Regions from separate parts of the Thermomonospora cellulosilytica genome, predicted to be linked through region 4. Evidence: riboswitches for the same ligand, from Rfam matches in the RefSeq annotation. Region 4 holds a riboswitch; each other region holds the start of a gene.

What was found. A riboswitch is a leader RNA that binds a small molecule or an ion and turns the genes downstream of it on or off. The one in region 4 is predicted to bind cobalamin.
Region 1: another riboswitch for cobalamin. It lies ahead of HNR21_RS14625 (putative cobaltochelatase); the one in region 4 lies ahead of HNR21_RS03180 (energy-coupling factor ABC transporter permease).
Region 2: another riboswitch for cobalamin. It lies ahead of HNR21_RS07350 (ABC transporter substrate-binding protein); the one in region 4 lies ahead of HNR21_RS03180 (energy-coupling factor ABC transporter permease).
Region 3: another riboswitch for cobalamin. It lies ahead of cobN (cobaltochelatase subunit CobN); the one in region 4 lies ahead of HNR21_RS03180 (energy-coupling factor ABC transporter permease).

The regions. Positions count from the first base shown of each region.
Region 1 covers NZ_JACJII010000001.1:3,033,846-3,041,417, forward strand. Annotated here, with positions in the region: gene HNR21_RS14600 (LLM class F420-dependent oxidoreductase) at 1-961, opposite strand, end outside; gene HNR21_RS14605 (DUF397 domain-containing protein) at 1,069-1,278, opposite strand; gene HNR21_RS14610 (helix-turn-helix domain-containing protein) at 1,284-2,123, opposite strand; gene HNR21_RS14615 (ATP-binding protein) at 2,303-2,920, shown strand; gene HNR21_RS14620 (oxygenase MpaB family protein) at 2,942-3,808, opposite strand; cobalamin riboswitch at 3,935-4,055, shown strand; gene HNR21_RS14625 (putative cobaltochelatase) at 4,129-6,114, shown strand; gene cobO (cob(I)yrinic acid a,c-diamide adenosyltransferase) at 6,128-6,730, shown strand; gene HNR21_RS14635 (cobyrinic acid a,c-diamide synthase CobB) at 6,727-7,572, shown strand, end outside.
Region 2 covers NZ_JACJII010000001.1:1,504,145-1,511,716, forward strand. Annotated here, with positions in the region: gene HNR21_RS07330 (serine hydrolase domain-containing protein) at 1-667, shown strand, start outside; gene HNR21_RS07335 (hypothetical protein) at 890-1,330, shown strand; gene HNR21_RS07340 (ABC transporter ATP-binding protein) at 1,367-2,356, opposite strand; gene HNR21_RS07345 (FecCD family ABC transporter permease) at 2,463-3,581, opposite strand; gene HNR21_RS07350 (ABC transporter substrate-binding protein) at 3,578-4,768, opposite strand; cobalamin riboswitch at 4,905-5,093, opposite strand; gene HNR21_RS07355 (hypothetical protein) at 5,175-5,564, shown strand; gene HNR21_RS07360 (DUF6939 family protein) at 5,658-6,218, opposite strand; gene HNR21_RS07365 (FecCD family ABC transporter permease) at 6,322-7,371, shown strand; gene HNR21_RS07370 (FecCD family ABC transporter permease) at 7,368-7,572, shown strand, end outside.
Region 3 covers NZ_JACJII010000001.1:3,016,524-3,024,095, reverse strand. Annotated here, with positions in the region: gene cobN (cobaltochelatase subunit CobN) at 1-3,649, opposite strand, end outside; cobalamin riboswitch at 3,690-3,860, opposite strand; gene HNR21_RS14535 (hypothetical protein) at 3,938-4,093, opposite strand; gene HNR21_RS14530 (SAM-dependent methyltransferase) at 4,153-4,653, shown strand; gene HNR21_RS14525 (cupin domain-containing protein) at 4,820-5,182, shown strand; gene HNR21_RS14520 (hypothetical protein) at 5,332-5,904, opposite strand; gene HNR21_RS14515 (DUF1444 domain-containing protein) at 6,039-6,692, opposite strand; gene HNR21_RS14510 (cobyric acid synthase) at 6,755-7,572, opposite strand, start outside.
Region 4 covers NZ_JACJII010000001.1:670,024-677,595, reverse strand. Annotated here, with positions in the region: gene HNR21_RS03205 (YibE/F family protein) at 1-1,242, shown strand, start outside; gene HNR21_RS03200 (DoxX family protein) at 1,245-1,700, opposite strand; gene HNR21_RS03195 (energy-coupling factor ABC transporter ATP-binding protein) at 1,855-2,664, opposite strand; gene cbiQ (cobalt ECF transporter T component CbiQ) at 2,685-3,425, opposite strand; gene HNR21_RS03185 (energy-coupling factor ABC transporter substrate-binding protein) at 3,426-3,740, opposite strand; gene HNR21_RS03180 (energy-coupling factor ABC transporter permease) at 3,802-4,479, opposite strand; cobalamin riboswitch at 4,514-4,695, opposite strand; gene HNR21_RS03175 (ArsR/SmtB family transcription factor) at 4,752-5,102, shown strand; gene HNR21_RS03170 (YnfA family protein) at 5,124-5,456, opposite strand; gene HNR21_RS03165 (polysaccharide deacetylase family protein) at 5,509-6,381, opposite strand; gene HNR21_RS03160 (ABC transporter permease) at 6,494-7,243, shown strand.

The DNA.
Region 1 (7,572 bases), 2.4 Mb from region 4:
TGAGCAGGGTGGTCACGGGGCTGTCGCGCCACAGCCGGAGGCGTTCGCGGATGCGGGGGAGGGGCCCGAGCAGGGAGATGGAGTCGGCCAGCTCGTCGGGAACGGCCTTGACGGCCTCGTCGCGCCGGCCGGCCAGGAAGAGCTCCTGGACCTTGGCGGCCTGGTCGGCGTAACCGAGGCGGGCGATCAGGTCCAGATGGAAGTTGCGGTCCCTGGCGCCCATGCCGCCGATGTAGAAGGCGAGCGGGATCTTGGCCAGCTCCAGGGCGGCGGACAGGTCGTCGGTGACGATGGTGGTGACGGTCGCGGCGATCTCGAAGCCGGGTGGCCGGCCCGCCAGGGACTCCCCGAACAGGGCGTCGATCTTGGCCGGGTCCACGAAGAGGGGCAGCCAGCCCTGGGCGATCTCGGCGGCCAGCGCGATGTTCTTCGGCCCCTCGGCGCCCAGGTAGACCGGGATGTCGGGGCGCAGCGGGTGGACGATCGACTTCAGCGGCTTGCCCAGGCCGGTGCCGCCGGGGTACGGCAGCGGGTAGTGCGGGCCGTCGTTGGTCACCGGCTCCTCGCGGCGCCAGATCCTGCGCAGGATGTCGACGTACTCGCGGGTGCGGGCCAGCGGCCTGGGGAACGGCATCCCGTACCAGCCCTCCACCACCTGCGGGCCGGACGCGCCGAGGCCCAGGATCAGCCGCCCGCCGGACAGGGCGTCGAGGGTGAGCGCGTGCATCGCGGTGGCCGCCGGGGTGCGGGCCGACATCTGCGCCACGGCGGTGCCCAGCCTGATCCGGCTGGTGCGGGCCGCGTACCAGGTCAGCGTGGTGAACGCGTCGGAGCCGTAGGCCTCGGCGGTGAACACGCAGTCGTAGCCCAGGCGTTCGGCGGCCAGCACCGTCTCGGTCTGGTCGTCGATCCCGCGCTGCCAGTAGCCGACGTTGATCCCGAGCTTGAGGGGGGTGGACACGCAGAGCACCTCCGGTCGTCGCGACGCACCGCGATACTAGAACACGTTCTAGTGGCTCGGGAAGGAACGGGTGAGCGAGCGTCCGGAGGTGCCTGGCGCGGCGGGGGTCAGCGGCTGCCGACGCCCTGGATGAACGACCGCCAGCCGGCGGGGCTCAGCACCAGCGCGGGACCCTGCGGGTCCTTGGAGTCGCGCAGCGCGCGCCGGCCGTCGCCGAGCGCGGCGACCTCCACGCACTGGTCACCGCTGCCGCTGTGGGAGGACTTGCGCCAGACGGCGCCGGACAGTTCGTCGAATGCGGGGTGGACGTGCTTCACGACCCTTAGTACTCCTTCGCTGCCTCTGCTAGGAGGTGCGCGGATTCCTCCGGGGAGAGGGCTGCATCGATGATCCGGTCGAATCTCGACCCATGTTGTCCTGTTTCCACTGAGCTCTCAAGGTAAACGTCGCCCATGGTCCCCTCCACATAGGCGATATCGGGGTCGGCGGGGTCCGGGAACGACAAAATCGTAAATCTGCCATCAAGTCCGGCATGGGCGCCCGCGGTGAACGGCAGGATCCGCACCGTGATCTTGGGGCGCTCGGCCAGCCCGGCCAGATGGCGCAGCTGCTCGCGCATCACCGCCGGGCCGCCGATCGGGCGGCGCAGCACCGCCTCGTCGAAGATCATCTGCAGCTCGGGGGCGTTCGGCCGGTCCAGCAGCGCCTGCCGGGCCCTGCGGGCCGCGATCCGGCGCTCCACGTCGGCCTCGGTGGGCAGCATCCGGCCGGCGGTGATCACCGCGCGGGCGTACTGCTCGGTCTGCAGCAGCCCGTGGATGAGCTGGGCGTCCCAGGAGCGGATCAGCGACGCCTCGTCCTCCAGCGCCACGTAGCTGCCGGCGAACACGTCGGCGTAGGCGGTCCACCAGCCGCGCTGCCCGGCCTGCTTGGCCAGCGCGATCAGGGCGTCCCGCTGCGGGCTGGGCACTCCGTACAGGTCGAGCATCACCGCCACGTCGGTGTGCCGCGGCCGGGTCTGCCCGGTCTCCAGCCTGGACACCGTCGCCCGCGACCAGCCGAGCCGGTCGGCGACGTCCTGCAGGGTGAGCCGTTCCTGTTCGCGCAGCCGGCGCAGTTCCCGCGCCAGCCGGCGGCCTCGGACCGTGGGGCGGTACGTCATGGGCGCAAGTGTGGTGTTTCGGTCCGCACCGCACAACGCGAACGTCGTGCCCCGTGGGCAAAAGTTCCCGAGTCGGTTGCGGCCGTGCAACTTTCACGAGACGCTGTGTCCGTGTGATCGGTCGGGGACCCAGCGTGACAATCGGTACACCTGACGCAGCGGCTGGAGGCGACTCTCCCGTGCAGACCTCACCCGAGATCGGCGGTCCCGTCACCGCCCCGGCGGGCCGGGGCCCCGAGTCCGTTCCCGACGCCGGCGGGCCGGTCGAGGCCGGCGAACGGGAGCGCACCGGCTGGGCGTGGGCGCTGCCGGCCGGCCCCGGATGCGCCCGGGAGGCGCGGGCGGTCCTGGGGCAGGCGCTCGGCGCGCTCGGCGTCCCCGCCGACCTGATCGCCGACGCCCAGCTGATGGTCAGCGAGCTGGCCACCAACGCCTACCAGCACGCCGACGGCCGGGGGCCGTACGAGCTGTGGCTGTACCCGGCCGAGCCCGAGCCCGCCGGGCCGGGCGCGGTGCCCGCGCAGCGCCGCCCCGGGGTCCGCGAGCTGCGCTGCGCGATCTTCGACGGGCTGCCCGACACGCGCCTGCCGGGCTACTCGTGGACCTCCGGCGACTTCGGCCGCGGGCTGAGCATCGTCCGGGAGCTGTCGGGCGGGCGCTGGGGCATCCGGCGGGAGCGGTCCAGGCTCGGCGGGCGGCTGCCCGGCAAGGCCGTGTGGTTCGCCCTGCCCCCGGTGGCGTGCGGCGAGCCGGCCTCGTTCGACGGCGCCCGCCGCGTCACCGGCGAGACCCGGTAGCGGCGCGGCGGGCGGGGCCGTTCAGGCCGCGCGGCGCCGCCTGCCCGGCGGGGTGCGCAGCAGTTGCAGCGGCCGGTCCCGGGACACCAGGTAGTCGACGGGCCGGTGGCGCACCCTGGCGGGAACGACCCGGGCGCCCGCCCGGTGCGCGGCCAGCATCGCGTTGAACGCCCGTTCCCGCGCCGGGCTCCACGGGACGTCCAGCATCTCGCGCACCCGCACCGGCAGCAGGGCGCCCGCCGCGAGGATGTTGAACCGGGTGTAGGCGGAGGCGACCGGGCCGGGCAGCGGCAGCCGCGGGGAGTCGGGGTGGCGGTGCATGAGCTTGTCCGACAGCCGGGTCGGCTTCAGCTCCGTCTCGATGACCCGGTCGAAGTACTCCCCGAACGCCTCCAGGTCCGGCGGGCAGTGCCCCTCGGGGATGGCGCAGGCGTACGCGAGCAGCTTCTGCTCCTCGTAGTAGCGGGCGCGTTCGGCGTCGGGCAGCCGCCCGAAGGTCCGCTCGTACAGGTCGAGGGAGGCCCACGCGCCGGTGGCCCACACCCACATCAGCAGGTCGGGGTCCAGCGCCCGGTACGGCACGCCCTCGTCGCTGGTGCCCTCCACGCGCTTGTGGATGCGGCGGAACAGGGCCGACTGCCTGGCCGACACCTCGGGGTCGCCGAACGACATCTTGAGCATGATGTCGGCGGTGCGCCACAGCCGTCCGAACGGGTCGGAGGCGTAGCTGGAGAACTGCTCCACGCCCGCCGCGACCAGCGGATGCGTCACCTGGAGCAGCAGCAGGGTGGACAGGCCGAGGTTCTGCACCGGCTCGCGGAGCACCGTCCAGCAGACGTCACCGGGGCGGTAGGGGAGCGTGCGCCCGGTGGCGGCGAGATCGTCCATGCCGCCAGTGAAGCACTTTATTGGCGACCTGCCAATAGAGTTGTCGACATTTCGTCCAATACCTTCCGGTGGGCGGCTGCGAGCGGTGTCACCCCACCGTGACTAGGGGCCGGGCCGGACGGTGTGTCATCCTGTGCAGGCGACGGACGCGGTGGAACCCGGTGCGAATCCGGGGCTGTCCCGCAACTGTGACCCGCCGGCACGCCGGCGGGGAGCCAGGAACGCCGGCCGTCGTGTGGAGCCGGACCTCACGGGCGTGGACACCCGAGGAAGGACGTATCGACCATGCCGCCTGCCGCCCCCGCATCGGCCGGGGCTCCATGAGCGCCCCCCGCTACCCCTTCTCCGCCGTCGTCGGGATGGCCGACCTCAAGCTCGCCCTGCTGATCAACGCGGTCTCGCCGGGCGTCGGCGGGGTGCTGGTCCGCGGCGAGAAGGGCACCGCCAAGTCCACGATCGTCCGGGCGCTGGCCGCGCTGCTGCCCCCGGTGACGGTCGTGGCGGGCTGCCGGTTCTCCTGCGACCCGGCCGCCCCCGACCCCTCCTGCCCGGACGGCCCGCACCCGCCGGACGGCGCCGGGGCCGCGCAGCGCCCCGCCCGGCTGGTGGAACTGCCGGTGGGCGCGTCCGAGGACCGGCTGACCGGGTCGCTGGACATCGAACGGGCCCTCACCGAGGGCGTCAAGGCGTTCGAACCCGGACTGCTGGCCGCCGCGCACCGCGGCGTGCTCTACGTCGACGAGGTCAACCTGCTGCACGACCACCTGGTCGACCTGCTGCTGGACGCCGCCGCGATGGGCCGCTCCCATGTGGAGCGCGAGGGCGTCTCTGTCCAGCACGCCGCCCGGTTCCTGCTGGTCGGCACCATGAACCCCGAAGAGGGCGAGCTGCGGCCCCAGTTGCTGGACCGGTTCGGGCTCACCGTCGAGGTCGCCGCCACCCGCGATCCGGCCGAACGCGCCGAGGTGGTGCGGCGGCGGCTGCGGTTCGAGGACGACCCCGACGGCTTCGCCGCCGAGTGGGCCGAGGCGGAGGCCGAGCTGGCGGCGCGGATCGCCGCCGCCCGCGGACGGCTGCCCGGCGTGGCGCTGACCGACGCGGCGCTGCGCCAGATCACCGCCGTGTGCGCGACGTTCGAGGTGGACGGGCTGCGCGCCGACCTGGTGACCGCCCGCGCCGCGATCGCCCTGGCCGCCTGGCACGGCCGCGACGCCGTCACCGCCGAGGACGTCCGGCAGGCGGCCCGGCTGGCGCTGCCGCACCGCCGCCGCCGCGACCCGTTCGACGCCCCCGGCCTCGACGAGGACAAGCTCGACCAGACCCTCCGGGAGCACGCCGACCCCGAGCCGCCCGACGACGACCCCGACGGCCCGGGCGGCGGGCGGCCCCCGGCCCCGGCCGACGGCGGCCCGGCGGCGCCGGACGGAGCACCCGAGGACGGCACGCCCTCCCCGACGCAGGGGAACGCCGCCACAGCGGACGCCGGAAGCCCGCCGGGAGCGTCGAGCGACGGTGAGCCCGCGCCCGCCGACGCCGCCTACAAGCCGCGGCTGTTCACCGTCCCCGGCGTCGGGAACGGAGCGCCCGGCCGCCGTTCCAAGGCCCGCACCCCCTACGGGCGGGTGTCGGGCGCGCGGCCCGGGTCGCGGGGCGTCCACCTGATGGCGACCCTCCGCGCCGCCGCGCCCCACCAGCGGGCACGGGGGCGTACGGGGACCGGCCTGATCATCACGCCCGACGACCTGCGCGAGACCGTTCGGGACGGGCGCGAGGGCAACCTGGTGCTGTTCGTCGTGGACGCCAGCGGCTCGATGGCGGCCCGGCAGCGGATGCGGGCCGTCAAGGGCGCGGTGCTGAGCCTGCTGCTGGACGCCTACCAGCGGCGCGACAAGGTCGGGCTGATCACGTTCCGCGGCACCGGGGCCGAGCTGGTGCTGCCGCCGACCTCCTCGGTGGAGGCCGGCGCCCGCAGGCTGGAACGGCTGGCCACCGGAGGCCGCACCCCGCTGGCCGCCGGGCTGCTGCGGGCCGCCGAGGTGCTGCGGGTGGAGCGGCTGCGCGATCCGGCCCGCCGCCCGCTGCTGGTGACGGTGACCGACGGCCGCAACACCCACGGCCCCGACCCGGCCCGGGCCGCCGCCCTGTTGCGCGGCGTCGCCGCCGTGGTGGTGGACTGTGAGTCTGGGCCGGTGCGGCTCGGCCTGGCCGGACGGCTCGCCGACCGGATGGGCGCGCAGGCCGTACGGCTGGAGGAGCTGGCCGCGGGCGGGCTGACGCGGGTCGTCCGCGACGCCCGGGCGGCGTGAGGGAGGACCGAGAATGCCACAGGGCAGGCCGGAGCACGTTCCCGACGACGGGCTGACCACCCGGCAGCGCCGCAACCGGCCGCTGGTGATCGTGCACACCGGGCAGGGCAAGGGCAAGTCCACCGCCGCGTTCGGGCTGGCGCTGCGGGCGTGGAACCAGGGCTGGCCGATCGGGGTGTTCCAGTTCGTCAAGTCCGCCAAGTGGCGGATCGGCGAGGAGACCGCGCTGCGGGTGCTCGGCGAGTCCGGTCAGGGCGGCCCGGTGACCTGGCACAAGATGGGCGAGGGCTGGTCGTGGATCCAGCGGCCCGGCACCGAGGCCGACCACGCCGCCGACGCCCGCGAGGGCTGGGAGCAGATCAAGCGGGACCTGGCGGCCCAGACCTACCGGCTGTACGTGCTGGACGAGTTCACCTACCCGATCAAGTGGGGGTGGATCGACGTCGCCGACGTGATCCAGGCGCTGCGGGACCGCCCCGGCCGGCAGCACGTGGTGATCACCGGCCGGGACGCGCACCCCGACCTGGTGGAGTTCGCCGACCTGGTCACCGAGATGGGCAAGGTCAAGCACCCGATGGACCGGGGCCAGAAGGGCCAGAAGGGCATCGAGTGGTGACTGGCCGGCTCGTCGTCGCCGCCCCGGCCTCCGGGGCGGGCAAGACGACGGTGGCCACCGGGCTCATGGCGGCGCTGGCGGCGCGGGGCCTGGCGGTCTCCCCGCACAAGGTCGGGCCCGACTACATCGACCCCGGCTACCACGCGCTGGCCACCGGCCGTCCCGGGCGCAACCTGGACCCGTTCCTGTCCGGCGAGGACCTGATCGTCCCGCTGCTGCGGCACGGGGCGCGCGGTGCGGACATCGCGGTGGTCGAGGGCGTGATGGGCCTGTACGACGGGGCGAACGACCGGGACGACTTCGCCTCCACCGCGCACATCGCCCGGCTGCTGGACGCGCCCGTGGTGCTGGTGGTGGACGCGTCGGCGGCGGGGCGTTCGGTGGCGGCGCTGGTGCACGGCTTCCGCGGCTACGGGGACGTGCGGCTGGGCGGGGTGATCCTCAACCGGATCGGCTCCGACGGGCACGAGCACCTGTGCCGTACCGCGGTCGAGGAGCTGTCGGTGCCCGTGCTGGGGGTGCTGCGGCGCCGTGACGACGTGGCGACCCCCTCCCGCCACCTCGGGCTGATCCCGGCGGCCGAACGCGACGCCGAGGCGGTCGCGACGGTACGGCGGCTGGGCGAGATCGTCGCCGAGAGCTGTGACCTGGACGCGCTGCTGGCCCTGGCCCGTTCCGCACCGCCGTTGACCGCGCCCGCCTGGAGCCCCGCCGACGCGGTGGAACCGGCTCCCGGCGGCGCGCGGCCCGTGGTGGCGGTCGCCGGAGGGGCGGCGTTCACGTTCGGGTACGCCGAGAACGAGGAACTGCTGACCGCCGCCGGGGCCGAGGTCGTCCGCTTC
Region 2 (7,572 bases), 830 kb from region 4:
GTGGGAGCCGGGGACCAGGCTGGGCTACCACGCCTACACCTTCGGCTACATCCTCGGCGAGGTCGTCCGCCGGGTGACCGGCAAGCCGATCTCGCAGGTGCTGCGCGAGGAGGTGGCCGGGCCGCTCGGGATCGCCGACGAGATGTACTTCGGGATGCCCGAGCCGGAGCTGGGCCGGGTCGCCGTGCTGGAGGAGCCGGAGGAGGCGACGAAGGGGTTCGAGCAGATCCCCGAGGACGCCCCGATGTTCTCCACCGCGCCCAAGGCGATCTTCCCGACGGCCGCGTTCGGGAACCTGCCGCAGGTGCTGCGCGCCGACATCCCCGCAGGCGGCAAGATGACCGCCCGCGCCGTCGCCCGCCTGTACGCGGCGCTGCTGGGGAACGTGGACGGCGTCCGGCTGATCTCCCCCGAACGCCTCACCGAGATCACCGCCGTCGCGGTCGAGGGCACCGACCAGATCATGGGGAACGAGGCCGCGTTCGGGCTGGGCTTCCCCCTCGGGCATCCCGTCACCGGCGAGCAGACCGTCTTCGGCTGGGCCGGCGTCGGCGGAACGTACGCCTGGGCCGACACCGCCACCGGCCTCACCGCCGCCGTCACCAAGAACCGCCTGAGCATGGACTTCTCCACCGTGGAGGCCGTCACCAAGGCCATCAACGGCTGAGCACGCCGGCCCTGGGTCGCAGGCCCGGCGTGCTCCCGCCCGTTCCGGGAGCCCTCGGCGGTGACGCCCTGTGACCTCCGACACTGGACGCCTTCCTGGAGGTGGGTGCATGCTGGGCCGGCACGGCTCAGCGACACCGTCGACAGGCGCCGAACGGTGGGCGGCGAGTCCCCCCGAGGAGCTGATCCGGCCTTCGTTCCAGGCGAGCACCAGGAGAACACTGTGCGTCACAGGATGACGGCCGCGGCCGTGCTGCCCATCCTCGCGGCCGTGGCGGGCTGCACCTCCCCCGAGCAGTCCGCGCTGCGGCAGATCCAGCCGAACGCCACCGTGTACATCGACGGCTGGGACCAGGACGGCGACGAGGGCGACCGGGCCCTGATCGAACGCAAGCCCTCCGGCATGTGGGTCGTCCCCGTCAACGCGCCCTTCCGCGCCAACCGCGTCGGCGGCTTCACCGTCCGCGTCACCCTGGACCCCAAGCGTGGCTTCGTCGTCACCGACCTGGGCGGCACCCAGGTCGGCCGCGACCACGACGACTGTCTCGAAGAGGGCGAGACCTACGCCTTCGTTGACGTTCCTGCCAACGCCCTGAGCTGGGAACCGGACGCGGGCTCCAGTGGCACCCCCAACGACGACTGCCAGGTCCTGCCCGTCGACTGAGCCCCAACGGCGCCCGCCCGGCTGGCGTCTCCGGGGTCAGGGGCGGCGGAGCCAGCCGGTGAACGCCGCCAGGGTGGGGAAACGGTGGGACGTGCCGTTGCGGGTGGCCTCGTAGGCCTCGCCGTCCCAGGTGACGGTGAGGTCGGCGGGAGGTTCGGGGACGGGACGCCAGCCCTCGCGGGACAGGGCCCGTTCCAGCAGGGGCCTGTGGAGTCCGGGGGCGGTGACGTGGGCGGTGCCGCGCGAGCCGCCGGGGAGGACGAAGACGCCGGACGCCGCGTCGAAGGTCAGGCCGCCGCCGTCGAACGCCGCGGAGATCGCTCCGTTCAGGGCGAGCTCCTCGGGGGTGCCGCGGTGCAGGCCGCCGTCACGGGTGATCAGCCAGACGCGGTCGGCGATGCGCAGGGCCAGCTCCAGGTCGTGGGTGGAGACCACGACGACCAGGGAACGTTCCCGGGCCAGCCGCCGCAGCAGGCCCATCAGCGCGACCCGTGACGGCACGTCCAGGAACGCGGTCGGCTCGTCCAGCAGGATCGCGGCGGGCTCCTGGGCGAGGGCGCGGGCGGTGAGGATCCGCTGGCGTTCCCCGTCCGACAGCTCGGTGACGGGGCGTTCGGCCAGGTGGGCGGCGTCCACGGCGGTCAGCGCCCAGTCGACCGCCGCACGGTCGGCGGCGGTGAGGCGGCCGGTGAACCCGGTGTGCGGATGACGCCCCAGCGCCGCCAGCTCCCGGCCGGTCAGCAGCGCGGGAACGTCCCGTTCGGTCAGCACCACGGCGACGCGGCGGGCCAGCTCCGCCGGGCCGATCGCGGCGACGGGCGACCCGTCGAGCAGCACCTTCCCCTCCAGCGGCGGCTGGAGCCCGGCGAGCGTCCGCAGCAGCGTCGACTTGCCCGTCCCGTTCGGCCCGATCAGCACCGTCAGGTCCCCGGCCCGCGCCTCGGCGTCCACCCGCTCCAGCACGCGCCGCGCCGCCCGGCCCCGCCGCCCGGGATAACCGACCGTCAACGCGTCCAAGACCAGCACGCGTTCACCTCCGTCCAGCCGAAGGGGTCCGTGCGGCAGCGGTCCGCGCGACCGGCGTCATGCGCGTTCGCGGCGGACCGGCCGGGCCGCGGGATCGGCATGGCGGTCACGTCGCCCATCCGGCTCGGGCGGCGCGGCTGCGGAGGAGGACGGTGATGACGACGGGGGCGCCGAGGACGGTCGTCACCGCGTTCAGGGGGAGGATCGCGCCGCTGCCGGGGGCCTGGGTGGCGATGCAGCAGGCCAGGGAGACGGTGGAGCCGAGGAGGATCGCGGCGGGCATCAGGACGCGGTGGTCGGCGGTGCCCAGCAGCAGCCTGGCCATGTGGGGGACGGCCAGGCCCAGGAACGCGACCGGGCCGCAGTACGCGGTGACCGAGCCGGCGAGGACCGACGCCGTCAGGAGGGTGGCCGTGCGGGTGCGGCGCACGCGGACGCCCATGGTGCGGGCGTAGTTCTCGCCGAGGAGCAGGGCGTTCAGGGGCTTGACCCCGGCCAGCGCGGCGAGCAGGGCCACGCCGCAGACCGAGGCGAACACCGCCAGGTCGTCCCAGGTGGTCCCGGCGTAGCTGCCCAGGCTCCAGCCCAGGTACTGCTGGGCGCGCTGCCCGTCGGAGTACGCCAGCAGCAGCGTGATCAGCGAGGACGTGGCCGAGCCCACCATCACCCCGATGACCAGGATCGTCACCACCGAACGGACCCGCCGTGCCAGCGCCAGCACCAGCATCAGCACCGCCGCCGCGCCCGCCGAGGCCGCCACCACCAGACCGGCCCGCCCCGGTCCGGCGACCGCCCCGGTGAACGCGCCCGCCGGCACCGCCCAGCCGGTCACCGCCAGCGCCACGCCCAGGCTCGCGCCGGAACTGACCCCGAGGATGTACGGCTCGGCCAGCGGGTTGCGGAACAGCGTCTGCATCTGCACCCCGGCCACCGCCAGCGCCGCCCCGGCCAGCACCGCGGTCACCGCCCGCGGCAGCCGCACCGTCCAGATGATCACCTCGACCCCGGGGTCGGCCCCGTCCAGCCGCAGCAACGCCGGGATCACCCGGTCGACGGGGATCACCGTGGACCCCAACGCCACCGCCAGCACGAACCCGGCCACCACGACCGCCCCCAGCACCCCCAGCACGACCCCCCGCCGCCGTGCCCCCGCCGCCCCGCCCGGCCGCACGGCGAGCCCGCCCGTGTCGGACGGAGCGGGGGCCTGGTCGCGGGGGTCGGTCACTTGGCGAGCCGCTGGTAGAAGGTGAACGAGTGGTTCGGCATCAGGTCCGGGTGGAGGATGGCGACCAGGTCGGCCAGGATCAGGTCGGGGCGGACGACGCCGCGTTCGTAGAGGTCGTTGCCGCCGCCGGGGCCGAGGGCCTTGTTGGCGGGCCACACCCTGCCGGACCTGAAGGCGGCGAACTCGGCGTACCGGGGGTCGGCCTCGGTGACGTCGGCGAGGGTCTTCCACTCGTTCATCTGGGGCAGCCAGACCTCGGCGTCCCGGGCCTCGGCCAGCACCGCCTCCAGGTCGAGGGTCATGCTGCCGGTGCCCTTGGTGCCGGCCCAGGCGTAGGTGCCGCCCGCGTCCCGGATCAGGCGGGCCATGAAGCTCTCGCCGTTCGGGATCGCCCACTGGCCCTGGAACATCTGGCCGGGCAGGACCGTCACCGGCTCGGCCGTCCGCACCCTGCCGGCCAGCGCCCGGTAGGCGGCGGCGACCTTGTCGAACGTCTCGGACGCCGTGGCCTCGGTGCCGGTCAGGGCGGCCACGAACTTGATCCACTCGGCCCGGCCCAGGGCGGTGGTCTCCTGCCACTCCGCGTTCGCGACGATCCTGACCCCGGCCTGCCGCAGCGGCCCGTACGCGGGGTTCTCCCGGCCGTCGGTCATCAGCACGTCCGGGCGGGCGCCGATCACCTTCTCGGTGTTCACCTGCTCGCCGGTCACGTCGGCGTACTCGACCACCTTCCCGGCCCGCACCTGCGCGCGGACCTGCGGCGAGGTGATCAGCCCGGCGGCGGCGACGCCCTTCAGCCGGTCCAGCACGCCCAGTTCGGTGATGAACGGCAGATGCGTCGTCGAGCCGGAGAACAGCGTGCGCACCGGGGTCTGCACCACGGTCGCGCCCTTGAGCGCGCCCTCCAGCCTGGGTGCGGGCGTCCCGCAGCGCACCAGCACGTACGTCTGCGGCGCGGCCCCCGGCGACGGCTGCTTGACCGTGATGACCTGGTAGTTCTTCGCGTACCGCAGGGTGAAGTTGGTGGCGTGCCGGATCTCCTGCTTGACCGGGAAGTAGTCCTTGCCCGCGTCGTACTCGCGGACGCACTCGCCGCCGGCCGCCGTCGCCTGCTCCTGCGCGCCGCCGCCGCACGCGGCCAGCGGCAGCACCAGCAGCATCCCGGCCAGCAGCCGCGCCTTGTCCATCGACACCGGTGTCTCTCCTGAGAACGGGCCGTGACCGCCGTTCCTCGACGGCGCCCACGGCGGGCGGAGGGCCGGATCCACCCTGCGCGGGGCACGGCACGGCGCCGTTCCTCGCCCGGGGAGATCCGCCCCATCGTGCTGAGGAGGCGACCGCGTGAGTCTCCTGGCTCTCGGGTCGATGCTCGTCCCGGCCTTCCCGCCCGGAGCCCCGGGCAGTGGCGTCGTTCGGGATCCGCTCGCCGATCACAGTGGCGGGACCGCGCCGGATTCGCACCGGCTTCCTCGTTCCGCCGTCGCCTTCGACCGGCAATCTTCGCACACGTGACGTTCCGTCCCACGCGTCCCCGGTACGGGGCCGGACGAAAACCCGTGGAACGTCCCGGCCGCCCCTGCCTACGGTGACCGTATGGCCGCCGACGAGCAGGGTCCCCTTCCGCCGTTCAGCACCACGAGCGACGAGGAGCGGGAACGGCTCGCCCAGAGGCTGCGGCAGCTCACCCTGGGCGAGCTGGTCGACGTGCTGCGCCGGGTCCTGCCCCGCCATGCGGACGAGGACGGGGAGAGCATCCTCGTGCTCGCCGAGGCATTCCGATCGCGGCCCGACCCGGACGACGAACCCGAAGAGCCCTACGTCGAACTCGTCGCCTGGCCCGCCCGCGACCTCTACGACGGGAGCATCGGGCCGCCGTGGGGACTGCTCGAGAGCGGGCGATGCGACAACTGCCGGGCGCTGGTGACCTCCACCGTCAAACGCGCCCACTGCCCCGTCTGCGGAACGCTCTGCGGCCTCACCTGACCTGTTCCGGGCCCGCGCGAGGGAGATCGGGCGACCGCGGCGGAGCGAGGACGGGCTGACCTCCCGTGGCCCGGCGAACGGAGGACGACCGTGTCAGGCGGGCCAGGTGTTCTCGATGTGGTGGCGGATCAGGGCGGCGTGGGACAGCGGGGTGGACAGGTCGGTGACGTCGCCGTTCGTCGTGTAGTCGAGGAGGACGACGTCGCGGTGCCGGGACAGGGCGGTCAGGCGGGTCACCAGGTCGGCGGTGCGGTGCTCCAGGGTCCAGCGGTAGGTGGGGAGGTAGATCTGCCTGCGGGCCTGCTCGTAGGGGAGCAGGGTCCGGCCGTGGAGGCCGGCCCGGTGGCCCCGGACGGGGCCGTGCCGGCGGACGGTGCGCTTGAGGCCCCGCATCGTGGTGATCGAGAGCTTGGCGGGGTCCACGTCGGCGTCGGCGAAGACCTTGAGCGCCTGCCAGACGCCCTCGACGGACGCGGCCGTGACTCCCGGTGTGAACGGGACGGGAATGCCGCCGTGGGGGTAGAAGGGGCTGAACCGCACCCAGGGCTCCTCGGCCCGTGAGGTCACGTCCACGACGAGCGCGTCCGGGTGCTCGCGTTCGATGGACGCCGTGCCGCGTCGCCGGCTCGCCACATGGATCGCCACGAAAGGCATCCTGGCGGAGGGCACCGACATTCCGGGCATGACGAAAGCCCGGCGCCGGAATCGGCGGGGAAGGGCGTTTATCGACGGGCTTAGCTTAGGCTAGCCTAAATCCGTGTCGACTCCGGTGCGCGAAGCCCCCCCGCGCAAGGAGCCCGTCAGCGCGACGGCCGCGGCCGGACGGGCCGGGGGGCTGCTGGTCCTGGCCGGCGTCCTCGTGCTGACCATGGCGGCGAGCCTGGCGATCGGGGCCGAGAGCATCCCGCTGGACCGGGTCGTGGCCGGCCTTCTGCACCCGGACGGGTCACGGGAGGCGCTGATCATCCAGGACCTCCGGGTGCCGCGCACGCTGCTGGGGGTCGCGGTCGGCGCGGCGCTGGGGCTGGCGGGCGCGCTGATGCAGGCGCTCACCCGCAACCCGATGGCCGAGCCGGGGCTGCTGGGCGTGAACGGCGGCGCGGCGTTCGCGGTGGTGCTGGTCATCGGGTTCCTCGACGCGCGGACGTCGCTGGTGTACGTGTGGGCGGCGTTCGCGGGGGCGGCCGGGGCGGCGCTGCTGGTGTACGCGGTCGGCTCCTACGGCCGGGCCGGGGCCACGCCGTCGCGGCTGGTGCTGGCGGGGGCGGCGCTGAACGCGGTGTTCAGCGCGCTGACCGCCGGGGTGATGCTGCTGGACCCGCGCAACTTCGACGGGTTCCGGTTCTGGCAGGTGGGATCGCTGTCGGGCCGGGACCTGGAGGTGTTCGCGCAGCTCGGGCCGTTCATGCTGGGCGGTGCCGTGCTGGCGCTGCTGCTGGCCCGGCCGCTGAACGCGCTGGCGCTCGGGGAGGAGGCGGGCCGGGCGCTGGGGGTGAACCCCGGCCGGACCCGCGTGCTGGGGGCGCTGGCGATCGTGGTGCTGTGCGGGTCGGCGACGGCGGCGGTGGGGCCGATCTGGTTCCTCGGGCTGGCGGTGCCGTTCATGGTGCGCTCGGCGATCGGGCCGGACCAGCGGTGGGTGCTGCCGTACTCGCTGCTGCTGGCCCCGGTGCTGCTGCTGGCCGCCGACATCGCCGGGCGGGTGCTGGCCAGGCCCGGTGAGCTGGAGACCGGCATCGTGACCGCGTTCGTGGGGGCGCCGGTCTTCATCTGGATGGTCCGCCGGGGGAAGGCGCCGAAGCTGTGAGCCGGGTGGTGCGCGCCGGAGCGCTGTCGGTGCGGTGGGAGCCGCGGGCCGCCGCGGTGGGCGTCGCGCTGCTGGCGGTGGGACTGGCGGCGGCGGTGTTCGTGGTCGGCACCGGGGACTTCCCGATCCCGGCGCCGGAGGTGGTGCGGGCGCTGGCCGGGCAGGGCGATGCGGCCACCACGTTCATCGTGACCGAGCTGC
Region 3 (7,572 bases), 2.3 Mb from region 4:
CCAGGACGTCCGGATCCGGGTCGGCCCACAGCCCGCGGTCGGCGGCCTCCAGGAGGCGTTCGGTGATGCCGCGCAGCGCCCACGGGTTGGACCGGTTCATGAACTCGCGGTTCTCGGGGTCGAAGACGTATTCCTCGGCGAGGGTCTCGTACATCCAGTCGTCCACGACCCCGGCGGTGGCGTCGTACCCGAACAGGTAGTCCACGGTGGCGGCCAGCTCGAACGCGCCCTTGTAGCCGTGGCGGCGCATCGCGGCGATCCAGCGGGGGTTGACGACGCGGGCACGGAACACCCGGTGCGTCTCCTCCGCCAGGGTGCGGGTCTTCACCTGGTCGGGAACGGCCGAGTCGCCCACATAGGCGGCCGGGCTGGCGCCGGTGAGGGCGCGGACCATGGCGACCATGCCGCCGTGGTACTGGAAGTAGTCGTCGGAGTCGACGATGTCGTGCTCGCGGGTGTCGGCGTTCTTGGCGGCCACCGAGATCCGCCGGAACGCGGCCTCCATGTCGCCGCGGGCCTCCCGCCCGTCCAGGCCGCGGCCGTAGGCGTAGCCGCCCCACACCGCGTACACCTCGGCCAGGTCGCGGTCGTCGCGCCAGTTGCGGGCGTCGATCAGCGGCAGCAGGCCCGCCCCGTACGCGCCGGGCTTGGAGCCGAAGATCCGCGTGGTGGCGCGCCGCCAGTCGCCGTGGGCCCGGCGGTCCTGGAGGGCGTGGGCGCGCAGGTAGTTGCTCTCGGCGGGCTCGTCCAGCTCGGCGACCGCCCGGATCGCGTCGTCGATCAGCCCGATGACGTGGGGGAACGCGTCGCGGAAGAAGCCGGAGATGCGCAGCGTCACATCGATCCGCGGCCGTCCCAGCTCCTCCAGCGGAACGATCTCGAAGCCGGTGACACGGCGGGAGGCGTCGTCCCACACCGGACGGCAGCCGATCAGCGCCAGCACCTCGGCGATGTCGTCGCCCTGGGTGCGCATGGCGCTGGTGCCCCAGACGGTGAGGCCGACGCTGGAGGGGTACTCGCCGGTGTCGTCCAGATGCCGCCTGATCAGGGAGTCGGCGAGGGCGACGCCGACGTCCCAGGCGTTGCGGGACGGGATGGCCTTGGGGTCCACGGAGTAGAAGTTGCGGCCGGTCGGCAGGACGTTGACCAGCCCGCGGGTGGGCGACCCGGACGGGCCGGCGGGGACGTGGCCGCCGTCCAGGGCGTGCAGCACGGCGTCGATCTCGTCGCGGGTCGCGGCCAGCCGGGGCACCAGTTCCTCGGCGGCGAACGCCAGCAGGGGCTCCATGGCCGCGCCGCCGCCGTCGAGGACCGAGCCGCAGACCTCCCCGAGGGCGGAGGCGTCCCAGCCGTGCCGTTCCATGGCCTCGACCAGCTCGCGGGCCAGGTCCTCCAGGATGTCGACCACGTCGGAGGCGGTGCGCGGCGGCTCGGACCGGCGGGCGGCCAGCCGCCGCGGAACGGGGATCGCCCCGGGCGGCGCGGTCTCGGCGCCTCCCTCGACGTGCACCCTGCGGCCGGGCTCGGCGAGGAGTTCCTTCTCGTCCACCCCGTAGGTGCGGGCGATCGCGGCGCGCAGGCCGGGGAACGCGCCCTTCGTGCCGCCCCAGACCTGGGTGGCGCGCAGGATCGCCAGGAGCAGGTTGACGCGGGCCTCGCCCTCGGGGGCCTGGCCGAGGATGTGCAGGCCGTCGCGGATCTGCACGTCCTTGATCTCGCACAGGTAGCCGTCGACGTGCAGCAGGAAGTCGTCGAACTCGTCCTCGCCCGGCATCTCCTCCTGGTGCAGGTCGTGGTGGAGCTGCGCGGCCTGGATCAGCGTCCAGATCTGCGCCCGCACCGCCGGGAGCTTGGCCGGGTCCAGCGCCTGCACGGTGGCGTACTCGTCGAGGAGCTGCTCGAGCCTGGCCAGGTCGCCGTAGGTGTCGGCGCGGGCCATCGGCGGCACCAGGTGATCCACGACGGTGGCGTGGCCGCGCCGCTTGGCCTGGGTGCCCTCGCCGGGGTCGTTCACGATGAACGGGTAGATCATCGGCAGGTCGCCCAGCACCGCGTCGGGGGCGCAGGACGCCGACAGGCCCAGGCCCTTGCCGGGCAGCCATTCCAGCGTGCCGTGCTTGCCGAGGTGGATGACCGCGTCCGCGCCGAACGACTCCTCCAGCCAGCGGTAGGCGGCCAGGTAGTGGTGGGACGGCGGCAGGTCGGGGTCGTGGTAGATCGCGATCGGGTTCTCCCCGAAGCCGCGGGGCGGCTGGATCATCAGCACCACGTTCCCGAACCGCAGCGCGGCCAGCACGATGTCCTCGCCGTCCACGTACAGCTCGCCGGGCGGCTCGCCCCAGTGCTCGCGGATCCGCTCGCGCAGGTCGTCGGGCAGTGCGGCGAACCACTTGGCGTACGTCTCGAGCGGGACGCGGGCGGCGGCGTTGCGGAGCTGCTCCTCGGTCAGCCACTCCACGTCGTGGCCGCCGGCGGCGATCAGCGCGTGGATGAGGGCGTCGCCGCTGCCGGGGTCCTGCCAGAGGGTGTGGTCCTCGCCGAGGTCGTAGCCGGTCTCGGCCATGCGGCGCAGCAGCCGTACCGCCGAGGTGGGGGTGTCGAGGCCGACCGCGTTGCCGACCCGGGAGTGCTTGGTCGGGTACGAGGACAGGACGATGCCGACGCGGCGCTGCGTGGCGGGCTTGTGGCGGAGCCGGGCGTACCGGACGGCGATCCCGGCGACGCGGGCGGCGCGCTCGGGGTCGGCCCGGTAGGTGGGGACGCCGTCGGGGCCCTCCTCCTTGAACGAGAACGGCACCGAGATCAGCCGCCCGTCGAACTCGGGGATCGCCACCTGCATCGCCGCGTCCATCGGCGACAGCGCCGCGTCGGACTCCTCCCAGGCCGCCCGGGAGGTCGTCAGGCACAGCCCCTGGATCACCGGCACGTCCAGCGCGGCCAGCGCCCCGGCGTCCCAGGCGTCCTCGTCGCCCCCGGCACTGGCCATGGACGCCACCGACCCGCCGGCCGCCAGCACGGTCGCGACGAGGGCGTCGGCCCTGCCCAGCAGTTCCAGCAGTCCCTCGTCGGCGCCGCGCAGCGACCCGCAGAAGACCGGCAGCGCGTTGGCGCCCCTGCGCTCGATGGCGTCGCACAGGGCGTCCACGAACGCGGTGTTGCCCGACAGCTCGTGCGCCCGGTAGAAGACCACGCCCACCGTGGGCCTGCCCTCGCGCCAGGGCCGTTCCCCGTGCACCCCGTACGCGGGCATCCTGACCGGCGGCTCGAAGCCCTCGCCGGTCAGCAGCACCGTGTCCGACAGGAAGCGGGCCAGTTCCCGCAGGTTGGCGACGCCGCCCTCGCGCAGGTAGTCGAGCGCCTCCGCCGCGACCCCGGCCGGAACGGTCGACAACGCCATCAGCTCGGCGTCCGGGTCCGCCTCACCGCCCAGCAGGACGAGCGGCAGCCCGGTGGCCCGCAGCGCCTCGACGCCCTCCGGCCAGGTCTTGCGCCCGCCCAGGAGCCGGACCACCACCACGTCCACGTCCCGGGTGAGGCCCGGCAGGTCGCCGGGGTCCAGCCGGGCCGGGTTGGCGGTCACGTATCCCGCCTGCGCCTCCCGCGCGGCGAGCAGTTCGGTGTCGGCCGTGGACAGCAGCAGTACACGCATCGGGCGCCTCCCCCGGGGTCTCCGCGCCCCGGCTCGCAGCGAAGCGGACACGACGACGGGCAGTCTCCTGGCTCCCGGATCACCGGGCCCTCCCCGGCCTTCCAGCCTCGCGGCCGTGGCCATCGTCGAGGAGGCCCCTCCCCGGTCACAGTTGCGGGACAGCCCCGGATTCGCACCGGGTTCCTGCCCTGCCGTCGCCCGGCAGTCTACGGCCCGCCCCTCCGGACGGCGGGCACGGGTGATCACCACGCGACGGGCCGGCCTTCGTCATGGGGGCCGCCGGACGCGTCAGCCGGGATGGCGGGTGGCCTCGTCCAGCGGCGTCGGGGCGGATTCGGCGATCGCCTGTGCCGTCGGCGGCACCTCCTGAGCGGCCACCAGGTCCTCCAGTGGGGTGCGCGGCGGCAGCGTCCGCCAGCGGTCGTCTCGCCGATCATCGCTCATGCGCCCATCATGCCCGGCCGGTCCCGATTTCTGTCACCCCCGGCCCGTACAGTGCGGGCATGACGGTGCCCGAACGGCTGGCGTGGGCCGTGGACGTGCTGGACGTGCGGCCCGGCGACCGGCTGCTGGAGATCGGCTGCGGGCGCGGGGTGGCCGCGGCGCTGGTGTGCGAACGGCTGGACGACGGCCATCTGACCGCGATCGACCGTTCGGCGACGGCGATCGAGGCGGCCCGGCGGCGGAACGCCGAGCACGTCGCGGCGGGCCGGGCCTCGTTCGAGCAGGTCAGTCTGGAGGAGGCGGACCTGGCCGGCCGCCGCTTCGACAAGATCTTCGCCGTCAACGTCAACCACTTCTGGGTCCGCGACCCGTCCCGCGAACTGGAACGGCTCCGCCGGGCCCTGTCACCCGGCGGCGCGCTCCACCTCTTCTACGACCCGCCCTCGGACGCCAAGGCCGCCGAGGTCGCCGCCGGGATCGGCGCCGCCCTGACCCGCTGCGGCCTCACCCCGGCCGTCCTCCGGCGGGACCGCCTGCTGTGCGTCACGGCCCGCCCGTGACGCCCCGGCGGGGCTGAGCCCGCCCACGCGGACGGCGGGGGTTCGGTAGGGGGCGTCGGCGCTGGGGAAGCGCCGAACCCGCCCGCGCGGGCGGCGGGCACGCCGTGTCCTTGACGGTGCCCTGGAACGGTGCAAGCGTGAAATTCCGGACGGAAGGGGGACCGTCATGATCGAAGTGAAGACCCTCGACAAGCCCGACGAGCGCCGGGACTTCCCACGGGGGCATCTGGAACTGGTCCAGCTCACCGGCCTGGTCTTCGGGATGGCCACATTCGAGCCCGGCTGGCGCTGGTCGGAGTCGGTCAAGCCGATCGCGGGCACCGACCTGTGCGAGTTCCACCACAACCTCTACTGCGTTCAGGGCCGGATGCGGGTCCGCATGAAGGACGGCAGCGAGCAGGAGATCGGAGCCGGCGACATCGCCGTCGTCCCGCCCGGCCACGACGCCTGGGTGCTCGGCGACGAGGCCTGCGTGATGTACGACTTCTCCGGAGGCATCGACGACTACGCCAAGGCCAGGACCACCTGACACCCGTCCACCCGGCGACCCCGCCGAGGCGGGGCCGCCGCCTCGTCCGCCCGCACACCGTCTCCGCACCAGTGGGCGCCCCACGAAGGCCGTTGCGCGCAGGTCGGCGGTGCCCGTTCCGGGCCGGTGAGCGACCCGCTCGGACGGGGTCAGGGGTCGAGGCGGCGGAGGATGGGGGTGAGCAGGTCGTTCAGTTCCCTGACCATGACGATGACGGCGTCGTGGGCGGCCTGCTCGACGTCGGCGTGGGGGCCTTCGGGGGCGGCGGGGAGGTGGTCGAGGGGGACGGGGGCGTCGATCAGGAGGGTGGGGCGCAGGTGGGGGCTTTTGCTGACGTCCTCGTCGGAGGGGTGGAGGAACTGGCCGAAGGTCCGGGGCCAGCCCCGCCAGCCGCGGTCGTGCCACCACTCGCGGGAGGCGGTGAGCTCGGCGGGGGGCGGGGAGGCCAGCATGACGTGGGCGGTGAGGCTGCCGTCCCAGGTGTTGCGGGAGCAGTCGGTGTACAGGATGCGGCGGTGCCAGCGGACGTAGCCGGGGGTCAGGGACGGCGTGGTGGCCAGCCGCCAGGCGGTGGACGCGAACGTGACGGGGGCGATGTCGCCCCAGCTGTCGGCGAAGAGGGAGATGTTGCGGCGGACGTGCTCGCCGTAGCGGCTGATGCCGAGGTCGGAACGCTCCCGGTCGTAGTCGTGGTCGATCCAGAACGCCTCGTGCCCGCCCAACCCGTCCTCCCGGCGCTTCGCGACAAGACAACCTGCCTCAGCCAGTCTCCGCGAAGCCCCGCCCGTTTCCGCCGGATTCCGTTCTCAGCGGAACGACCGGGAGGGTCAGCGGCGGGCCCGTACCGTAACACCGGTCATGCGACGATCTCCCATGAATTTCCGCGGCGCACCAGCAGTTCCCGGGTGAGCAGCAGCGACGCCCGGCCGGGCACCGGCCCGCCCGGCGGCAGCCCCGCGATCCGCTCCCCCTCGGGCGGCAGGTAGCGCTCGTCGGCCCAGATCTGGTCGACCACCCAGCGGAGCTTGTCGATCCCGTCCGGATGCCCGGTGCCGGTCGCCACGAACAGGTCGCGGGCGGGCAGCGCCACCACCAGGTCGCCGTCGACGTCCTGGCCCAGCTTCTCCACGAACCCGTCGTCGAGGACGAGCGCGGCCTCCAGGTCGCCGCCCGCGCTCACCGACACCGCCCGCGCGTCCGGATACCAGGTGAACGACACCTCGGGGCGGCGCACCCGCAGGTTGGCCACCGCGCGTTCGCGCAGCTCGGCGGGCTCCACCCCGAGCCGGGCGCAGTGCCGGGGGGCGAGCCGCTCCAGCTCCCCCTCGGGCCGGTCGAACGCGTACCCCACCAGCAGGTCGCCGGTGAACGGCTCGGCGATCGGCAGTTCGCCGTCCGGCAGCGGGAACTCCAGCTGCATCCGCACCGGAACGCGCGCCCGCATCACCGGAACGATCTGGGCGAGCGCCTCCGCCCGGGGCGGGACGGCGCTGTGCCGGGACTGCCTCATGCACGACCCTCCTGCGGCTCTGGCTTGTAAAACGGATCACCCTACCGGCTTTCGCGGGCCGCTCACGGGCCGCCCGGGGGCACCACCGGCAGGCCGGCGGGGGCGCCGCGCTCGATCAGCCGCCACAGCGCGGCGGTGTCGAGATGCCGCTCGACCAGGTCGCCGAGCGCGTCCAGCCGGGCCTCGCGCAGCGCGCCGAAGGACACGTCCGGGGCGGGCGTGAAGTCACGTCCGGCCACGTCGGCGACCTCCCGCAGGAACGCCCGGCGGAAACCGTCGTTCTCCAGCGCGCCGTGCCAGGTGGTGCCCCACACGCTACCGACCCGGCAGCCGTCCAGGAACGGACGCGCGCCGTCGCGGACGGTGGCGACGCCGTGATGGATCTCATAGGCCGACACCGGGTGACCGTAGGCGGTGCCGGTGGGCCGCCCGAGGGTCTTGCCGGGGGCGAACTCCACCCGCACCGGGAGCAGGCCCAGGCCGTCGACCCGGCCCGCGCCGGACTCGACCTCGTCGACGATCTCCTCGGCGAGCATCTGGTAGCCGCCGCAGACGCCCAGGACGGGGGCTCCGCGGTGCGCGCGGCGGACGATCTCGTCGGCGATGCCCCTCGCCCGGAGCCAGGCCAGGTCGGAGACGGTGGCGCGGGAACCGGGGAGCACGACCAGGTCGGCGTCGGCCAGCTCGCCGGGGGTGGTGGCGTACCGGATCGCGACGCCGGGCTCGCAGGCGAGGGCGTCGATGTCGGTGAAGTTGGAGATCCTCGGCAGCCGCACGACGGCGACGCGCAGGGTCTCGGCGCCGTGCGGGGTTCCCGCGTCCGGGGGCGGGGCGTTCAGGCTGAGGCTGTCCTCGGCGTCGATCTGGGCGCCGTCCAGCC
Region 4 (7,572 bases):
GTCCCGCTGGCGGTGGTGACGCTGGCCGCGCTGATCTGGATGTGGCCGGACGGGAACGCCGCCAAGGCCGCCGGGCAGAGCCAGGACCCGGTGCAGATGACCCGGGTCACCGGCACGGTCACCGCGATCGCCCACAAGGACTGCGCGCAGGCCGGGGAGTTCGAGGGGGACTGGCTGGCGCCCACCCCGCAACCCGGCCAGAAGTGCGGCGACGCCACCGTGCGGCTGACCTCCGGGCCGCAGGCGGGCGGCACGGTGCGGGTCTCGCTGCCCACCGGGCCCGGCTCGCTGGAGTACGACCCCGGCGACAAGGTCGTGCTGCTGCACATGCCGTCCGGCGCGGACGGCGGCGTCCCGCCGTACCAGCTCACCGACCACGACCGGTCGAACGGGATGTGGCTGGTCGGGGCGGCGTTCGCGCTGGCGGTGATCGCGTTCGGCCGCTGGCGGGGGGTGACCGCGCTGGTGGGGCTGGCGATCACCTTCCTGTTGCTGGTGAAGTTCCTGATCCCGGCGATCCTGGCCGGACAGCCGCCGCTGCTGGCCGCCATCGTCTGCTCCGCCGCGATCATGCTGGCGGTGCTGTACCTGACGCACGGCCCGACGATGGCGACGTCGATCGCGCTGGTCGGAACGCTGGCCAGCCTCGCCCTCACCGGGGTGCTGGCGTCGGTGGCGATCGGCCTGACCCGCCTGTCCGGCATGGCCGACGAGAGCGCCCTCAACCTGGGCCTCAGCTACGACGTCAACCTGCAGGGCCTGCTGCTGGCCGGGATCATCATCGGCTCGCTGGGCGTTCTGGACGACGTCACCGTCACCCAGGCCGCCACGGTCGGGGAACTGGCGCACGCCAACCCCGCGTACCGGTTCGGGCAGCTCTACCGGGCCGCCGCCCGGGTCGGCCGGGCGCACATCGCCTCGGTGATCAACACGATCATCCTGGCGTACGCGGGCTCCTCGCTGCCGCTGCTGATCCTGATCAGCGTCGGCGAGCAGCCGCTCGGCCAGGTGCTGACCGGGCAGATCCTCGCCCAGGAGATCGTCCGCAGCGTGGCCGGCACCCTCGGCCTGATCGCGGCCGTCCCCATCACCACCGCCCTGGCGGCCCTGGTCCGTTCCCGCAGCGCCCCGGTGGAGGACGACCCGCACGACGCGACGCCCGCGACGCCCCGGCCGCCCGCGCCCGCCGGGGAACCGGACCTGCCGCCGCACGGCTGGCCGTACTCCGACCGGTACGCCTGACCTCACACGGAGGTCTCCGCACGGCCGCGGGCGGGGGTCCTGCCGCGCCACAGCAGCGCGTCCAGGCCGAACCGCCCGCTGCCGGTGCCGGCCAGCAGCAGCGCGGTCGCCGCGACGAGGAGGACGAACTCGAAACCGCCCTCGTTGACGAAGAGCCCGTCGTCCCGGTGCACGAACCAGTACGCCCCCGCCATGTCGAGGGCGATCAGCACCCCGGCGACCGGCACCAGCAGGCCGAGGATCAGGGCGAGGCCGCCCAGGATCTCCACCCAGGTCGCGTAGTAGGCGGCCAGGGTGGGCAGGGGGATCCCCAGGTCGTCGAACCCCCGGGCGACGGCCCCGAGCCCGATGTCGGTGAGCTTCTGCAACCCGTGCGCGAGGAGGATCACCCCGAGGGCCAGACGGCCGATCAGGAGTCCGATGTCGCGGAGGACGGGAAAACGGTCGGCGAAATTCATGGTGGATCCAGGAGAGTTCGGTGTGCGTGGGCCGGCCGGGCGCCTCGGCCCGCCGCCGGCGGTGCGGGCCGCCTGTCCCGGCCCGGCCTGGTTGAAAGAGGAATCACTACCCGGCGCGGGTGCCGTCAAGCGGCCCCGGGCGAAGACGCCGGCACTAGAGGTCGGCGGGCGTGCGCGGGTCCGGGGCGCCGGGGGGCAGGACGCCGTGGCGGCGCAGCACCCGCCCGACCGCCGGGCCCCAGGCCGGGCGGAGCCGGGCCGCGCGCAGCAGCGCCTCGTCGGTGAGCAGGTCGGCGGCCCTCCCGGTGTGCAGGTGGCCCTCGGCCAGGATCGCGGCGTCGTCGGCCCAGCGGTGGGCGAGGTCCACGTCGTGGGTGGATGCCACGATCGTGGTGCCGGCGGCCTGCAGGGCGGCCAGCGTCGCCAGCAGCGCGTCCACCCCGGCCGGGTCCAGCCCGGCGGTCGGCTCGTCCAGCACCAGCACCGCCGGGCGCAGCGCCAGCGCCCCGGCGATCGCCACCCGCTTGCGCTGGCCGAACGACAGCAGATGGGTGGGCCGGTCGGCCAGGTCGGCGATCTCCATGGCCGCCAGCGCCTCGGCGACCCGCGCGCGCACCCGGTCGGCGGGCAGCCCCAGGTTCAGCGGGCCGAACGACACGTCCTGCACGACGCTCGCCGAGAACAACTGGTCGTCGGGGTCCTGCAGCACCAGTTGGACGCGGGTCCGCAACTCGGTGAGGCCCCGCCGCGAGTACGACACCGGCGACCCCCGCCACAGGACCTGTCCCCGTGACGGCCGCAGCCCTCCGGTCAGCAGCCGCAGCAGGGTCGTCTTGCCCACGCCGTTCGGCCCGAGCAGCGCCAGCGTCCGTCCCTCCGGCACCTCCAGCGACAGCCCGCCGAAGACCGGCGGTTCGCCGTCGTAGGCGAACGAGACCTCCCGGGCACTGAGGATCGGCGTCACGGCGGACCTTTCAAGACGAGTCACAGCAGGCGTTCCAGGGCGAGGGTGGCGGTGACCGCCAGGGCGGCGGGCAGCGGGGCGGCCAGCAGGAACGGCGTCCGCAGCGGGATCGGCTCGACCGCGACCGTCAGGGCGCCGGTGTAGCCGCGCCCGGCCAGGCCGATCTCCAGCCGGCGGGCGCGGTCGAACGAGCGCACGAACACCGCCGAGCCCAGCCCGCCCAGGGAACGCCAGGTCGCCTGCAGGGACCGGGCGCCCAGCCGGCCGGCCTGGGCGTCGCGGATCCGCCGGGTGGTGTCCAGCACCACGAACAGCATCCGGTAGATCAGCGCCGCCACCTCCACCAGCGTCGCGGGCACCCCGAGCCGCACCAGCCGGGGCAGGGTGTCGGCCAGCGGGGTCGTCCCGGCGAACAGCAGCTGGCACAGCACCGCCGCCCCGCACCGGGCCACCACCTCCCCGGCCCGCCGCGGCCCCCCGTCCGCCCAGCCGATCCCGTCCGCGCCCACCGTGACCAGGAACGTCAGCGATCCGGTCAGCGCGAACCCCAGCGGCGTCCGGGCGGCCCGCAGCAGCGTGCGGGCCGGCACCCGCGCCCAGCACAGCGCCACCGCCAGGGCGACCAGCGCCGTCACCACCGCCCCCGGCCAGGGCGGCAGCACCAGCGCGCAGCCCAGCAGTCCTCCGGCCAGCAGCGCCTTGGCGGCAGGGTGGTGCCGCCGCCACGGGCTGCGGTAGGCCGCGGCGTCGATGGCGAGCACTCAGCCGTCGTCCCGCCGGGCGGCGGTCAGCCTGCGCCGCGTCCGGACGACCCCGAGGCAGTAGCCGAGCACGCCCGCGCCCAGCGCCGCCTGCAACGCGAACAGCCCGGACTCGATCTCCCCGGACGGGGGCTCGTACAGCGGGGCGAACCAAGGCTCGTAGCCGGGGTCGTTCTCGGTGATGACGGTCTCCGCCTGCCCGTCCGCCCCGGTAAACGGCTCCTCCTTGCCGTCCCCGGCCCCGATCGCCAGCGGCGCCACCGCGAGCGCCACCACCGCCAGCACCAGCAGCAGGTTGACGATGCGGCCCTTCACGCCGTCACCTCCCTACGATCGCGCGGCACGCGGCACCGGCGGCAGTTCACGATGCGGTCCCTCACGCCGTCGCCTCCGTGCGGTCGGGGCGCAGCACGCCGAGGCGGGTCAGGTCGGCGGCGGCGGAGGTGCGCAGCAGCCGGACGACGAGGACGGTCAGCAGGCCCTCGCTGATCGCCAGCGGGATCTGGGTGACCGCGAAGATCCCGCCGAACTTGGCCAGCGCCCCCGCGAAGCCGGACTCGGCGTCGGGGAAGGCCAGCGCGAGCTGGGCCGTGGTGACGCAGTAGGTGGTCAGGTCGGCGACGAACGCCCCGGCGAACACCGCGGGGAGCAGGCCGAGGCGCCGCACCAGCAGGTACGCCCCGAAGCCCGCCCACGGCCCGGCGACCGCCATGGAGAACACGTTGGCGCCCAGCGTGGTCAGCCCTCCGTGCGCCAGCAGCAGCGCCTGGAACAGCAGGGTGATGGTGCCGAGCACCGTCATCGCCGGCGGGCGGAACAGGATCGCGCCGAGCCCGGTGCCGGTCGGATGCGAGCAGCTTCCGGTGACTGACGGGATCTTCAGCGCGGACAGCACGAAGCAGAACGCCCCCGACGCGCCCAGCAGCAGCTTGTCCTCGGGGGAGTCCTTGACGCGGCGGCTCAGCACCGTCGCGCCGTGGACGACGAACGGGGCCGCGGCCACGGACCAGGCGACGGCATGGGAGACGGGGAGATAGCCCTCGGCGATGTGCACGGGCGGACACCGGACCTTTCCAGCACCTCGTGGACGGTGGTCGAGCGCCGTGGCCGGTCTCCTGGCTGACGGGTCCGGCCCGCCGCTCCACCTTCCCAGGCGCGGGCGCCCAGTGGCCTCCATGCGGAGCGAGCGGCGGGATCTCCCGATCACAGTGGCGAGGGCCGCTCCGGTCTTGCACCGGAATTCCCGAACACCACGGCCCGGACAGCCTAGCCATACCTGCCCGGTTGCGCAGGTATGGGGATATGGATCTCTGGCACGATGGACAGGTGCATCTGGTTCCCGCCGACCGTGCCCACCGGACCCCCATCGACGACCACCGTCCGTGCGAGGCGATCGCGGCCATCGGCGACCCGGCCCGCGTGGCGGCCTGGGCCCGCCGCTTCGACCTGCTGTCGGACCCCGGCCGGCTCACCCTGCTGCTGGCCATCGACTCCGCCGGGCCGATCAGCGTGACCGACCTGGCCACCGCCTCGGGGATGTCCGACACGGCCGTCTCCCGCGCGCTGCGGCTGCTGCGCACCGCCGGCCTGGTGGAGCCCGAACGCGACGGCCGGATCGTCCGCTACCGGCTGGCCGACCCCGCCATCCGCCCGCTGCTGGCGGCCGCCGCCTCCTGACCCGTTCCCCGAAGACGCGGGTCAGCCGCGCGGCGCGTACATGATCACCGCGACGCCCAGCAGGCAGATCGCCGCGCCCGCCAGGTCCCACCGGTCCGGCCGGAACCCGTCGACCAGCACGCCCCACGCCAGCGACCCGGCCACGAACACGCCCCCGTACGCCGCCAGGATCCGCCCGAAGTGCGGGTCCGGCTGGAACGTCGCCACGAACCCGTACGCCCCCAGCGCCAGCACCCCGGCCGCGATCCACAGCAGGCCGCGATGCTCCCGCCACCCCTGCCAGACCAGCCACGCCCCGCCGATCTCGGCCAGCGCGGCCAACCCGAACAGCACCAGCGAACGCAGCACGGTCATGGACCGCACCCTCTCATCCCGCCCGTCCCGCCCGTGCCCCGGTCGCCGGGGGCTACAGCGGAACGAAGGTCAGGCCGCGCTTCTTGAGCCGGGGCAGGACCTGGCGGAGGGCGGCGACGGTCTGGGAGCGGTCGCCGCCGCCGTCGTGGCAGAGCATGATCGCGCCCTCCTTGGACTCCAGCAGGGCGCGCCTGATCCGGCCGACCCCGGGCCGCCGCCAGTCCTGCGGGTCGACCTCCCAGCCGATCGGGATCATCCCGAACTCGGCGGTCGTCTCGAACACCTGCTTGGACCAGGCCCCGCCCGGCGCCCGGAAGAACTTCGGGGTGACCCCGGTGGCCTGGGCGATCCGCTCGTGGGCCTCGGCGATCTCCCGGCGGATCCGCCGGGAGCCGATCCGGTCGAACGGCGACGGATGGCTCATGGTGTGGTTGCAGATCTGGTGCCCCGCCTCCACGATCCGCCGGGTGATCAGCGGGTACTCCCTGACCATCTCGCCCACCACGAAGAAGGTCGCCGTGACCCGGTGCTCGGCCAGCAGGTCCAGGATCTGCGGCGTGTACTCCGGGTGCGGGCCGTCGTCGATGGTCAGCGAGATCGTCCCCGGCGGCCGTCCGGGACCCAGCTCCCTGAGGTTGGTCACCGCCTCCTTGCGGCGCGGCGCCGGGGTCGGCTTCCACGCCGGGTGGCCGGGCAGGATCACGGCGGGGGTCACCACCGGGGGCCGCCCGGGCGCGTGCGGCCCGCCGGCCGCGCGCAACGGGCGCGAACCCGAGGGAGCCGGGGTGGGGGTCGGCCGGGCGGCGGGTCCGCGCCCGCCCGTCCCGGCGGCGCCGCGCACGCTGTCGGACGAGGCCGCCACGGCGAAACCGATCGCCCCCAACGTCCACAACAACCGGCGCCGCGTCGGCTCCTTCAAGTCCATGGCCAATAAAGGTATAGGGCGTTTTACCGTCACACCGGCGTGTTCGGCACAGATCGGGCGACGGCGCCCCGGGAAGGCCCGGAACGTCCCCGGGCGAAGGTGAAGGAGGACGATGGCGACGCCCGTGGTGGGGGTGCCGCTGGCGGTGGTGCTGCTCGCGCTGACCGCGGTGGCCGCGCTGCTGGTGCGGGCCGGCGGCATCGGCGCGGCCCGGGAGGTGGCGGTGGCGGCCGGGCGCGCCGCGGGCCAGCTGGCCGCGGTGTCGCTGCTGATCGCCGCGGTGCTGCGGAGCGCGGGCGCCACGGCCGCGTTCGTCGCGCTGATGCTGGTGATCGCCGCGGTCACCGCCGCCGGGCGGATCGCCGGGCGGCGTTCGGCGAGGGCGGCCGGCTGGTCCGGGCTGGCCATCGCCGCCGGGGTCGGCCCGGTGCTGGCGCTGGTGGTGCTGTCGGGGGTGGTGCCGGCCCGGCCGGTGGCGGTGCTGCCGATCGCCGGGATCCTGATCGGCGGGGCGATGACCGCGACCGCGCTGACCGGCCGCCGCACGCTGGACGAGCTGCGCACCCGGCACGGCGAGTACGAGGCGGCGCTGGCGCTCGGGCTGGTGCCCCGGGACGCGGCCCTGGAGGTGTGCCGTCCGGTCGCGGCGCTGGCGCTCGTCCCGGCGCTGGACCAGACCCGCACGGTGGGGCTGGTGACGCTGCCGGGCGCGTTCGTGGGGGTGCTGCTGGGCGGGGCGAGCCCGGTGGAGGCGGGCGCGACGCAGCTGCTGGTGCTGGTCGGGCTGCTGGCGGCCGAGGCGGTCTGCGTGCTGGCGACCCTGGAACTGGTCGCCACCGGCCGGCTGCATGAGGCCGAATGAGCGGGCGGCCGGAGTAACGGCTTTCCAGGCGCATGGGGTGAGGAACGCTGTACGCCTGCTCCGGCCGCCTGCTCCCTCCGGAGTGCCCCTTGCCGTCCCGGCGGTCCGGGGGCGAGTCGGGCCGCGGTCCGGCAAGGGCTTCGACGATAACTCGCGGTATGAAATGCGTGAAGTGACTCACTGTCTACAGTTATTCACAACATGTGTCAGCTTTGGCGGGTCACTCGTTCACGCGTTCCGTCCGGCCGTTCCGTCACGCGGGCGGTGTGCGCGCCGACGCTCCGTGCGCGGTTCCGCAGTCTTGCCGTAACTGCGAACCGTTCGCAATA